Cohnella herbarum: one gene and its partner. The protein of the gene in region 1 interacts with the protein of each later gene in a pairwise test. Links are inferred from orthologs where the notes say so. Each region holds a gene or a part of one and is shown on either strand. Other genes may lie near its edges.

Region 1 (8,526 bases):
ACGAAGAATGAGCCCGATTACGAGAAACATCAACCAGTCTTAGAGGAGAAAGAAGTTCAACCAATCGTCCGAGTATTATTATCGAAAACTCGGAGCATTGAACCCGTACCGTTAGAAGAGTACGTTAAGGGGGTAGTGGCGGCTGAAATGCCGCTTGATTTCCAACCTGAGGCGCTCGAGGCGCAGGCGCTTGCTGCCCGCACCTATATTGTGCGCAGACTTACGCTGAATGACCGTAGCGGCGTAACGGGGGTCGAGGCGGATGTGACGGATACTCAAGCTCATCAGGTTTATCGGTCTCTAGCGGAAATGAAACGACTTCGGAAGAACGATGAAGAAGGCTGGCGCAAAGTGGATGAGGCCGTTAAGAATACCGAGGGTGATATCATCGCTTATCGCGGGCAACCGATTGAGGCGTTATTTTTTTCAACAAGTAACGGTTATACGGAAAATTCGGAAGAGGTTTTCCCGAATGAGATTCCTTATCTGCGATCGGTCGCAAGTCCGTGGGATAAAGAACGTTCTCCTAGAGCGATAAATCGAGTAGAGATGCCCTTGTCGGAATTCTATCGAAAGCTTGGAGTGGATGCGATTGCGGTAAGCGCAGCCGGGACGGACAAGCCGAGCCTACGGATTATGGAATGGACGCAAGGAAGACGAGTGAAGGAAATGGTAGCGGGATCCAAGAGAATATCCGGTGAAGAAGTACGCGAAAAGCTAGGTTTGCGTTCCGCCGCATTCGATTGGACGATAGAGAAGGGTATGATCATCCTGACGACTTACGGCAGCGGACATGGCGTCGGAATGAGCCAATGGGGGGCAGAAGGGATGGCGCAGACGGGGAAAACGGCGGATCAGATCGTCGAATACTACTATTCGGGCGCGCGGGTGGAGAAAGTTTCAAAGCTTGCGAATAGCTCGAAAAACAGACTGTAAGTAGGCAGAAGCTATAAAAATTGTAATCTTTCAAAACAAACAGGTATAAAACGCCATCACCTGGTAACAATGACTTACTGAGGTGATGATAATAATGAATGATGGAAACAGCAAAACACCACGTAAAATCGAAGAGTCTCACAAGTCAGTTGCGGGTGCGTCTCCCGCTGTCAGGCCTACCGGATGGAAAAAGTTCCTTTCCAAGCGCTGGGTATTCCCTGCAGCTTACATGGCCGCGGCAGCAATTATCGTAACGATTCTCTGGCTGAACTCGGGGACGGATCCTAAAGATCCGCAGAATACCGTTCCCAGTTTGACAGAAGTCGACGGCGAAGCAACGACAAACGGACAAACAAGTCCGGAAGCAACCGCGGTAATCTCCAACGGGGAAACGCTCCGTTGGCCGGTAGCCAAGATCGAAGACATGAACACGATCGTTCCATTCTATGATGCAACGGCATCGGTGGAAGATCGCGAAGCGGCCATGGTCGAGTACAATAACACGTTCTCGCCGCACATGGCTACCGATTTGGCTCGCAAAGACGCCAAGTCTTTCGAAGTACTAGCTGCTCTTAGCGGTAAGGTCACGGTTGCTAGTCAAACGCCAACCAATGGCTACGAGGTGCAAATCGAGCACCCGGACGGTTTAGTTACCGTGTACCAAAGCTTGACCGATCTGAAGGTTCAAGTCGGCGAAGAAGTCGAGCAAGGCGACGTTATCGCATCTGCCGGACAAAGCGAGTTGGAACCGTCGGAAGCGGCGCACGTGCACTTCGAGGTTCGTAACAATGGCGAGTCGGTAAACCCGGGCACATTGATTAAATCCGCGAAGTAAGAGAGTTAGAAGAGAATAGAGCATCCCTATCACGGGTAATACGATAGGGATGCTCTATTTCTTTTTCCATCCAATCTCGACAATAGAAGGAAAGGTATGTCATAATTCTTACCAACAGCACGTATAGCTCATCAGATTCCGATGGAAAGGTAGAGAATCATGAGGATTGTGGGGATATCGGAGCTAGAGACCGGGGACGTACTCGAGAAATCGGTGCAAGGAAATAACGGGATTGTCATGCTAGAGGCGGGCACGGTGCTCACGGAGCAATATATTAATAGGCTCAGAACGCTAAGGGTCAAGTTCGTTCACTTGCGGGACCCATCGGAAACATCTACTAGCGATGCGAGATCCAAGCTTAGACGCTCTGCCGTTTCGGATTCGTGGATTCGCCCGGACATCGATCAATTGAAAAACAACGAAAAGGCGCGCGAAGAAGCAGTACGATTAGTCATCGAGTTCATCGACAAGGGATTGATGTTAGAGCAGATCGTGCTGCCGTTTCCGGAAGGGAACTTCCGTCAACAAATTCGCGATATTTTACGGGAGATTACTTCCCAACGGGCGTTGGCCGAAGAACTCGGAGTAATGATCCAGTCGGATCGTATCCTGTTCGAGCATGCTCTTAACGTGACCTTGAGTTCAAACATAATAGGAACCGTACAAAAATTCGATAGCGCTAAGCTTTATGACCTCTCGATAGGGGCTTTGTTTTGCGATATCGGCATGACCCGGTTACCTTTGGATTTCACTAAGGTCAATCGCGAATTGAACGAATCGGAGCTGGCGACTTTGCGGCAGCATACTAGCGAAGGGTACCGCGTGCTTAAAGGGATGAAGGAAATTCCGTTGGCATCGGCGCAATGCGCTCTGCTGCATCATGAACGTTATCGGGGTTCGGGTTACCCGTTGGGGATGACGAACGATAATATCCCGGAATTCGCGCAAATCGTTGGCTTGTCGGACGTGTACAACGCTTTAGGTTCTCCCCGGCACCATCGGAACGCCTACGAGCCTTCCGAGGCGATCGAATATTTATTCGCGTCGGGTAATTATGATTTCGATTGGGAACTCATCAAATCTTTCCTGAATCACGTTATCATTTATCCGGTCTCGACGCGAGTTAAGTTGAGCAACGGACAATCGGCTACCGTAATGGAGACGGCGGGTCGTCCCATTCAGAGACCGCTCGTGCAAGTTTATTCCGAATCGGACGGAACGGCCGTTATTATTCCGTATCAGTTGGAATTACACAGGCACATGAACGTCGTAATCGTCGGGAAAGCCGACAAATAACGGTTAAAGCATGTCCGGAAGACGGAAGGGAAATCCCTTTTCGTCTTTTTTCTTAGGGCTTAAGATGCACTTCAAAGCTTGCCGGACCTATAAATCGAGTCAAAAAAAGGACTTTCCTAGCCTGTCAGGCTTGGCTACATAGAATAAGTGACCGCGCCCCTCATATACTGTACCAATCTATTTCAGCAGGGAGGCGGGAGCGTGCACGATTACATTAAGGAACGAACGATCAAAATTGGCCGAAGCATAGTGGAGACGCGCAATACCGTACGTACGATAGCCAAAGAATTCGGCGTCTCCAAAAGCACGGTGCACAAAGACCTAACTGAGCGGTTGCCGGAGATCAATCCGGATTTGGCCGACCAGGTAAAGCACATTCTCGAATACCATAAGTCGATCCGTCATCTAAGGGGAGGAGAAGCGACCAAAATCAAGTACAAGAAGACGACGATCAAAAAACGGGAAGTTATGACAGCGGGAAAAGCATAATTTTACTAATGATGTCGAGAAGAAAGAAGGATTTGCAGCATAAGCGGCGAATATTATACTATTACAATATCAGACACTCCATATTTGGCGAGGGATAATAGACGCATGTTTAGCAAAGACATCGGCATCGATCTGGGTACGGCGAACGTATCGATTCACGTAAAAGGCAAGGGAGTCGTACTCGACGAGCCCTCTGTCGTCGCTATTGAAAGCGATACTCGCAAGGTGCTTGCGGTTGGAGAGGAAGCCCATCGGATGGTGGGGCGCACTCCCGGCAATATCATTGCGATTCGTCCGTTAAGGGACGGCGTAATTGCCGATTTCGAAGTAACGGATATGATGCTTAAAGCATTCATTCAACGCGTTGGCGGAAAGAACTGGTACAGTCGTCCGCGAATTCTGATTTGCGCTCCTACGAATATAACGTCAGTAGAACAGAAAGCGATCCGCGAAGCGGCCGAAAGAAGCGGCGCCAAGGAAGTATTCCTGGAAGAGGAAGCCAAGGCGGCGGCGATCGGAGCTGGCATGGATATTTTTCAGCCGAGCGGAAATATGGTTGTAGATATAGGCGGAGGTACGACGGATGTTGCCGTTCTTTCCATGGGCGACGTCGTAACCGCCTCTTCTCTTAAAGTCGCAGGGGACAAGTTCGACGCCGCGATTATGAGATACATAAAGAACAAATACAAGTTGCTTATCGGAGAACGCACGAGCGAAGATATCAAGATAAAAATCGGAACCGTTTATCTCAGCGGACGTAGAGAAGAAATGGACATTCGCGGACGGGATATGGTTACCGGGCTTCCGTTGACGGTAACGATTCATTCGGATGAAGTCCGCGAAGCGCTTTGGGAGCCTGTAATGTCTATCGTAGCTTCGGCTAAATCCGTATTAGAGCGCACGCCGCCGGAATTATCAGCGGATATTATCGACCGCGGGGTTATTCTTACCGGCGGCGGGGCGTTGCTCGACGGACTCGACGCGCTCTTGGCCGACGAGATCAAAGTGCCGGTGCTGATCGCCGAAGATCCGATGCACTGCGTCGTTAAAGGAACCGGAATCATGCTTGACCATCTCGACAAAATGACGCGTAAATTAGGTTAATCCGGTTACGAGGAATGCGACACGAAACGTGATCGCGAGCAAGCGAAGCGCAATCGGCGCCCGAGCTCGGCAGACACGAACAGCGCAATAGGAGGATGGCTCCATGTTAAGAGGTTTATACACGGCTGCGTCGGGGATGCTGGCTCAGCAAAGGCGTCATGATACGATTACGAATAATATCGCGAACATTAATACGCCCGGGTTTAAGGGGAACAATTCCGTTAATCGTGCATTTCCGGAAATGTTAATTTCCGTAATGGGCGGCAATAATCCTTCCCAAGGAAACGTAGGGAAGCTAAGTACCGGGGTGTTCGCCGAAGAGAACCTTCTCAGCATGACGCAGGGCGATCTTAGGGAAACTTACCGTTTTCAAGATTTGGCGCTCATGTCGGATATTCTCGTGGATGGAACTTCGTTCGATCAGTCCGGCAAATTCGTGGACGAGAACGGCGAAGTGACTTATAAGCCTCAAGCCTTCTTCGCCGTAACGTCGGCGCAGGGTCAAGAAAGGTATACGAGAGACGGAAGCTTTAAGACCGCGCCTGACGGCACGTTGTTGACATCGGACGGACAACAGGTCGTTGGCGCGAACGGACAACCGATCGTAGTTACCGTACCTTGGGAGTCGGTGAACGTCAGTGCCGACGGGAGGTTGCTAGATCGGGCAACCGGATTGCCATTGCCTGGTGAGCCGCAGTTGAGAATCATGCGGGTGGACAACCCGAACATGCTCATTCGCGAAGGGGATGGACGATTCCGGTACGCGGGGGATGCAGCCGGCATTCGCCAAATCGCTGAAGGCGATCGGGTCGAAGTTCGCCAAGGCTACCTCGAACGATCGAACGTCGATTCCGCTCAATCCGCGGTGGATCTGATGTCGGCGCTTCGGGCTTACGAGGCGAATCAGAAGGTCATTCAGACTTACGATCGCAGCTTGGATAAAGCCGTAAACGAAATCGGCAGAGTATAACAGACGCCATAAGGAGGAACTCCTAAGTGAACAACTCGATGATCACTGCGTCCGTCTCCATGGGCGCCCTTCAGCAGAAGCTGGATATGCTTGCTGATAACTTCGCGAACGCCAATACGGTGGGTTATAAACGTAAATCCGCGGTATTTGAAGATATTTTAACGAGCCTTAATCCGCATCTGGAGGATTTCAACCAAGCAGGCCGGCGGACTCCGCTAGGCTTCACGCAAGGATGGGGTTCGAGAATTGCCGCCATTCAAACGGATATGTCGCAAGGCGTGCTTAAACAGACGGGTAACGTGACGGACATCGCGATTGAAGGCAACGCATTGTTCGAAGTGCGCACGGGCGGAGACATAAACGGAGCCCGCGCGTTCACGCGGCATGGTCCGTTTCAATTAATGCCCGATGCGAACGGAGATCGGATACTCGTAACGAACTCCGGACAACAGGTCGTCGGAAATACGGGTAACGGCGAGGACTTTATACGCGTACCGGCAGGTTACGAACTAACCGTCGGAACCGACGGCACGTTAACGGCCGTTGGAGGCGAGGGTACTACCCCGATCAATTTAGGCACTCTCAAATTGGTTCAGGTGACCAATTCCGAGCTGCTGCAGGCGGTTGCCGATAATTTATACGGCATTCCGGAAAACGTGGATCCGGCAAACGTCGTGCGCGATGTTGCGTTGTTGCCTAACGGGGAAACCGGCATCTCCGTTCTACAAGGCTTCGTGGAGCAATCCAACGTAAACATGGCCGATGAAATGACCGATTTGATGATCGTACAACGAGCATATCAGTTGAGCGCGAGAGCTCTTTCCTCCAGTGAACAGATGATGGGAATGGCGAATAGCTTGCGCGGATAAGTTTCAAAGCGGATAATGATCGTATGTATCAAGTCCGCGACGTTGTGCGTCGAAGGAGACGAAATCTTCATGACAGCACCTTCACGTTCGAATGAGCAAAGCAATAGATCCTCCGGTAGGGTCGTTGCCCGAATCATTTGGATGAGCATTAAAATGTTGATAATTCCTGTGTTTTGCGTTATGGCTTTAATCGTTGGATTGGCGGTAGGATACACCGTACTTGGGGATAAGCCTTTATCGGACGTATTCGATTCCGGCACCTGGAAGCATATGTATGATCTCGTGTTCGCGGAGGGCGGCTGATGCCTGGCCTGCGCCTTGCAACCGGGACGGCAACTCCCCGGCTTCTGCTCGGGGAGTTTTCATTTGTAGGGGTGAGCGTTATAATGATTGGGAACTTTAGAGAAATGGGGGAAGCACGGGAATGAATGTACCCAATATGCTGACGATGTCCCGATTTGTGTTAATCCCCTTGTTTTTGATCTTGTATTTGAACGATCAGTCGATCGCGGCTTTGTGCGTATTATTGGTAGCTGGATTAACGGATATATTGGATGGATACATCGCCCGTCGAAGCGGACAAGTTACGTTAACCGGCAGCATGTTGGATCCTTTAGCGGATAAGCTTACGATGTTATCCGTCATTCTGGCGCTTCTAATCAAGAACGTGCTTCCGTTGGCGGCATTTATCGTGATGGCATTCCGTGAACTGGTCATGATTATCGCTTCGGCGATTTTTCATTTCCGCGGCTTAAAGACGGTGCCGGCCAACTTGCTTGGCAAAGCGACCACCGTCATTTATTACGCGGCGATTACATTGCTATTCTTGGAACAATCCATAGGAGTAGACGTATTATGGTTCGGAATCGCTTTGTCTTTCTTGGCTTCGATCATTTATTTCATGAAATTCAGAAACTTAAACCGGGCATCTTAACCGTTGCGGCACAAAAGAGCCCGCCGCCGGCTGGAGGAACGGCGGGCGGCGGCAAGCTCTCTTATATCAACCTTTGCGACTGCAGTTCGCCTAAGGGATAATAGTATTATTTGCCTTCGCGGTTCAATTATTCGTACAACAGGTTAGATGATATAGGAGGAATAAATAATGTTAGATATCGTGCAAATTCAGGAATTGATTCCGCACCGCCCGCCGTTCTTGCTCATCGATCGCATACTGGAACTCGAGCCGGGGAAACGTGCTGTAGGACTCAAAAACGTAACGATGAACGAGCCGTTCTTCGTCGGACATTTTCCGGGATACCCGGTTATGCCTGGCGTACTGATCGTTGAAGCGTTAGCGCAAGTCGGCACGGTCGCTATGCTGGCGTTAGAAGAAAATAGAGGCAAGCTCGGTTTCTTCGCGGGCATCGACGAATTCAGATTTCGCGGACAAGTGAAACCGGGAGATACGTTGACTTTGGAGCTGGAAGTCACCCGCTTGAAAGGGCCGATCGGCAAAGGCCGGGGTACGGCGCGAGTGGGCGACGTTGTCGTCGCTGAAGGCGAGCTTATGTTCGCTCTTTCCGATCCGTCGAAAAGCTAACAATTCATAAAGGGAGAGAGAAACCATGGCTACCAATCCGCAGTTCTTATATGAAGCTTGGCTACAGGATCCTAACATAGACGAACGGACGAAAGATGAATTACGGGCGATCGAGGGTCGCGGCGAAGAAATCGAGGACCGGTTTTACCGCGATCTCGAATTCGGTACCGGCGGACTTCGCGGAGTGATGGGCGCGGGAACGAATCGGATGAACCGCTATGTGATCGGTAAAGCGACTCAAGGATTCGCGAGTTTCCTGCTCGGGGAATCCTCCGCGCCTTCCGTCGTCATCGCGCATGATTCACGCAGCAATTCCGACGTGTACTCCTTGGAAGCTGCTTGCGTACTTGCGGCGAACGGCATTCGCACTTACTTGTTCCGCTCCCTGCGGCCGACTCCGCAGCTCTCGTTCGCGGTTCGCGATCTGCAAGCGACAGGCGGAATCGTCGTGACGGCGAGTCACAACCCGCCCGAATATAATGGATAC
Region 2 (2,991 bases), 260 kb from region 1 along the record:
AAGCTCGCTGAGGAAGATCCTACGTTCCGTGCTCACACGGACGAAGAAACCGGCCAAACGATCATCTCCGGTATGGGCGAGCTTCACTTGGAAATCCTTGTTGACCGTATGCTTCGCGAATTCAAAGTGGAGACGAATGTTGGTAAACCGCAAGTTGCTTACCGTGAAACATTCCGTGTCCCTGCGAAAGTCGAAGGTAAGTTCGTTCGCCAATCCGGTGGACGCGGTCAATACGGCCATTGCTGGATCGAGTTCGAACCGCGTGAGCCAGGCGAAGGCTTCTTGTTCGAGAACAAAGTCGTCGGCGGCGTAGTACCACGCGAGTTTATCGCGCCAGTACAAGCCGGTATCGAAGAATCAATGAAAAATGGCGTACTCGCAGGCTTCCCGCTTGTTGATATTAAAGCCACTATCGTTGACGGATCGTACCATGACGTCGACTCCTCGGAGATGGCGTTCAAAATTGCTGGATCGATGGCGCTTAAAGCGGCTAAGGACAAATGTAGCCCTTGCTTGCTTGAGCCGATCATGAAGGTTGAAGTAACGGTTCCCGAAGAGTACTTCGGCGATGTTATGGGCATGCTGAGTTCCCGTCGCGGTCGCATCGAAGGATCCGATATGCGTTTCGGCGCACAAATCGTTCGCGCGAAGGTGCCGTTGGCAGAGATGTTCGGATACTCCACAACGCTTCGTTCCGGTACGCAAGGCCGTGGGGTGTTCTCGATGGAACTGTCCCACTACGAAGAAGTACCGAAATCGATCTCCGAAGAGATCATTTCCAAGTACAAAGGCGTATAAGCAAGTTATTGAAAGTAGACGGTTAGGAGATGGCATAAGCCGTCTTCGCCCGTCATCAAAATAAATCCTTTTACTCATTAAGGAGGAACAGTATCCATGGCTAAGGCTAAATTCGAACGTAACAAACCACACATCAATATCGGAACTATCGGTCACGTTGACCACGGTAAAACTACAACTACGGCTGCAATCACTTCGGTATTGAACAAAAAATACGGCAGCGGTGCTGCAGTAGCGTTTGATCAAATCGACAAAGCTCCAGAAGAGCGCGAGCGTGGAATTACAATTTCCACAGCACACGTTGAGTACGAAACTCCTAACCGTCACTACGCACACGTTGACTGCCCAGGACATGCTGACTATGTTAAAAACATGATCACCGGTGCTGCTCAAATGGACGGAGCGATCCTGGTTGTATCCGCTGCTGACGGCCCTATGCCGCAAACGCGCGAGCACATCTTGCTTTCCAAGCAAGTAGGCGTTCCTTACATCGTCGTATTCTTGAACAAATGCGACATGGTTGAAGACGAAGAGTTGCTTGAACTCGTTGAGATGGAAGTTCGCGACCTTCTTAGCGAATATGAGTTCCCGGGCGATGATACTCCAATCATCCGCGGTGCTGCTCGTGAAGCTCTTGCTAACCCTGATGGTCCTTGGGCTGACAAAATCCTTGAGTTGTTCGAAGCGATCGACAGCTATATCCCAACTCCTGAGCGCGCAACTGACAAGCCTTTCTTGATGCCTGTTGAGGATGTGTTCACAATCACTGGTCGTGGTACTGTTGCTACAGGCCGTGTTGAGCGTGGTATCATCAAAGTTGGCGACGAGGCTGAAATCATCGGTTTGCAAGAAGAAACTCGCAAATCCGTTGTAACGGGCGTAGAAATGTTCCGCAAATTGCTTGATCAAGCTCAAGCCGGCGACAACATCGGAGCATTGCTTCGTGGTGTAGACCGTAAAGACATCGAGCGTGGCCAAGTAATCGCGAAGCCAGGTTCCGTTAAACCCCATACTGAGTTCACAGCTCAAATCTACGTTCTGACTTCCGGTGAGGGTGGCCGTCACAAGCCTTTCTTCACAGGTTACCGTCCGCAGTTCTACTTCCGGACAACAGACGTAACTGGTATCATCAACCTGCCTGAAGGCACTGAGATGGTTATGCCTGGCGATAACATCGAAGTTACTGTACAACTGATTTCGCCAATCGCCGTTGAAGAAGGTACTCGTTTCGCTATCCGCGAAGGCGGTCGTACTGTAGGCGCAGGCGCAGTTGCTTCTATCCAAAAATAAGCGACTTTCCAATAAAGAAGAGCTATCCAAGGCTTAATCGCCTAGATAGCTCTTCTTTTTCTTCTATATAATGTTCGTTACGTTATTAGTAGGAGAAATACTTTGTCGTGCATAAACTTGTCGCTAACCCGCCCGAGCTAATTGTGGCGACGGAAAGAAAGAATGTATCCACCGAAAATAAGAAACCTCCTATGCTAACGACAACCGCGTCCATAATAAGAATTAAAATCCCTACGTTAATACGCAATCTACCGGCAAGCAGTTTGGCTAATAGATCGATTCCGCCCGTGCTTGTGTCGAACCTGAGTAAAACACCGAAGCCGATGCCTATGCATAGTCCTCCGACGATCGATGCGATAAACGGATAATCATGTATTAATGATCCCAGCGGATTATAAGGATCGAACAGATCGATGAAGTAGGACAGGAAGATCATCCCGAATAAGCTGTGAAAGAAGATGGATTTGTCTTTGAACCAAGTGTAAACGAATACGGGCAAGCTGCAGAGGATGAGCAGGAGACCGACTTTGACTCCGAATAAATAGTTTCCTATGAGAGCAATGCCGATCAGTCCTCCGTCTAACACCTTGATGGGCATTAAGAAAAAATCAATGCCCATTGCGATCAATATGCTGCCTATGACGATAACAACGACTTTTTGGAGCGAAAGCAAGCACGATCAGTCCCTTCAATGCAACCTGTCTTATCTATATGGGAGATAAGGGCTGTCCATGACGAGGAACCGGGAATTTGTTATCTCAGTGAGCATTAATGGAATCTTCGTAAGGATCCAGGTAAAGCTTGTTCTGCGAATCGACCTGGGCGAAATAGATACGTTCCACTTTCGTACCCAGTTTCTCAAGCTTCGCATTAAGCCAGTTTTCATTCAAGCCAACCCGTTTC

The links.
Region 2: the proteins of mreB (region 1) and tuf interact in binary tests that used the Bacillus subtilis proteins (3 or more experiments, as listed by UniProt). The link is inferred for Cohnella herbarum from one-to-one orthologs.

What each region holds. Positions count from the first base shown.
Region 1 is NZ_CP051680.1:4,751,329-4,759,854, reverse strand. The notes cover bases 2,671-5,660. They hold mreB (rod shape-determining protein MreB), read left to right. Parts: upstream 2,671-3,661; coding sequence 3,662-4,660; downstream 4,661-5,660. Other genes in these bases: HH215_RS20290 (flagellar hook-basal body protein), read left to right, coding at 5,657-5,660; HH215_RS20295 (flagellar hook-basal body protein), read left to right, coding at 4,764-5,630; spoIIID (sporulation transcriptional regulator SpoIIID), read left to right, coding at 3,269-3,556; HH215_RS20310 (HD-GYP domain-containing protein), read left to right, coding at 2,671-3,067. In the rest of the region: spoIID (stage II sporulation protein D), read left to right, coding at 1-936; HH215_RS20315 (M23 family metallopeptidase), read left to right, coding at 1,031-1,771; more of HH215_RS20310, read left to right, coding at 1,931-2,670; more of HH215_RS20290, read left to right, coding at 5,661-6,499; HH215_RS20285 (DNA-directed RNA polymerase subunit beta), read left to right, coding at 6,569-6,802; HH215_RS20280 (CDP-alcohol phosphatidyltransferase family protein), read left to right, coding at 6,924-7,433; 3-hydroxyacyl-ACP dehydratase FabZ, read left to right, coding at 7,602-8,039; HH215_RS20270 (phospho-sugar mutase), read left to right, coding at 8,065-8,526. UniProt on the Bacillus subtilis protein: Forms membrane-associated dynamic filaments that are essential for cell shape determination. Acts by regulating cell wall synthesis and cell elongation, and thus cell shape.
Region 2 is NZ_CP051680.1:4,498,887-4,501,877, reverse strand. Bases 213-2,991 are described here. They hold tuf (elongation factor Tu), read left to right. Parts: upstream 213-894; coding sequence 895-2,088; downstream 2,089-2,991. Other genes in these bases: HH215_RS19200 (DUF421 domain-containing protein), read right to left, coding at 2,847-2,991; HH215_RS19205 (YitT family protein), read right to left, coding at 2,174-2,761; fusA (elongation factor G), read left to right, coding at 213-798. In the rest of the region: more of fusA, read left to right, coding at 1-212. UniProt on the Bacillus subtilis protein: GTP hydrolase that promotes the GTP-dependent binding of aminoacyl-tRNA to the A-site of ribosomes during protein biosynthesis.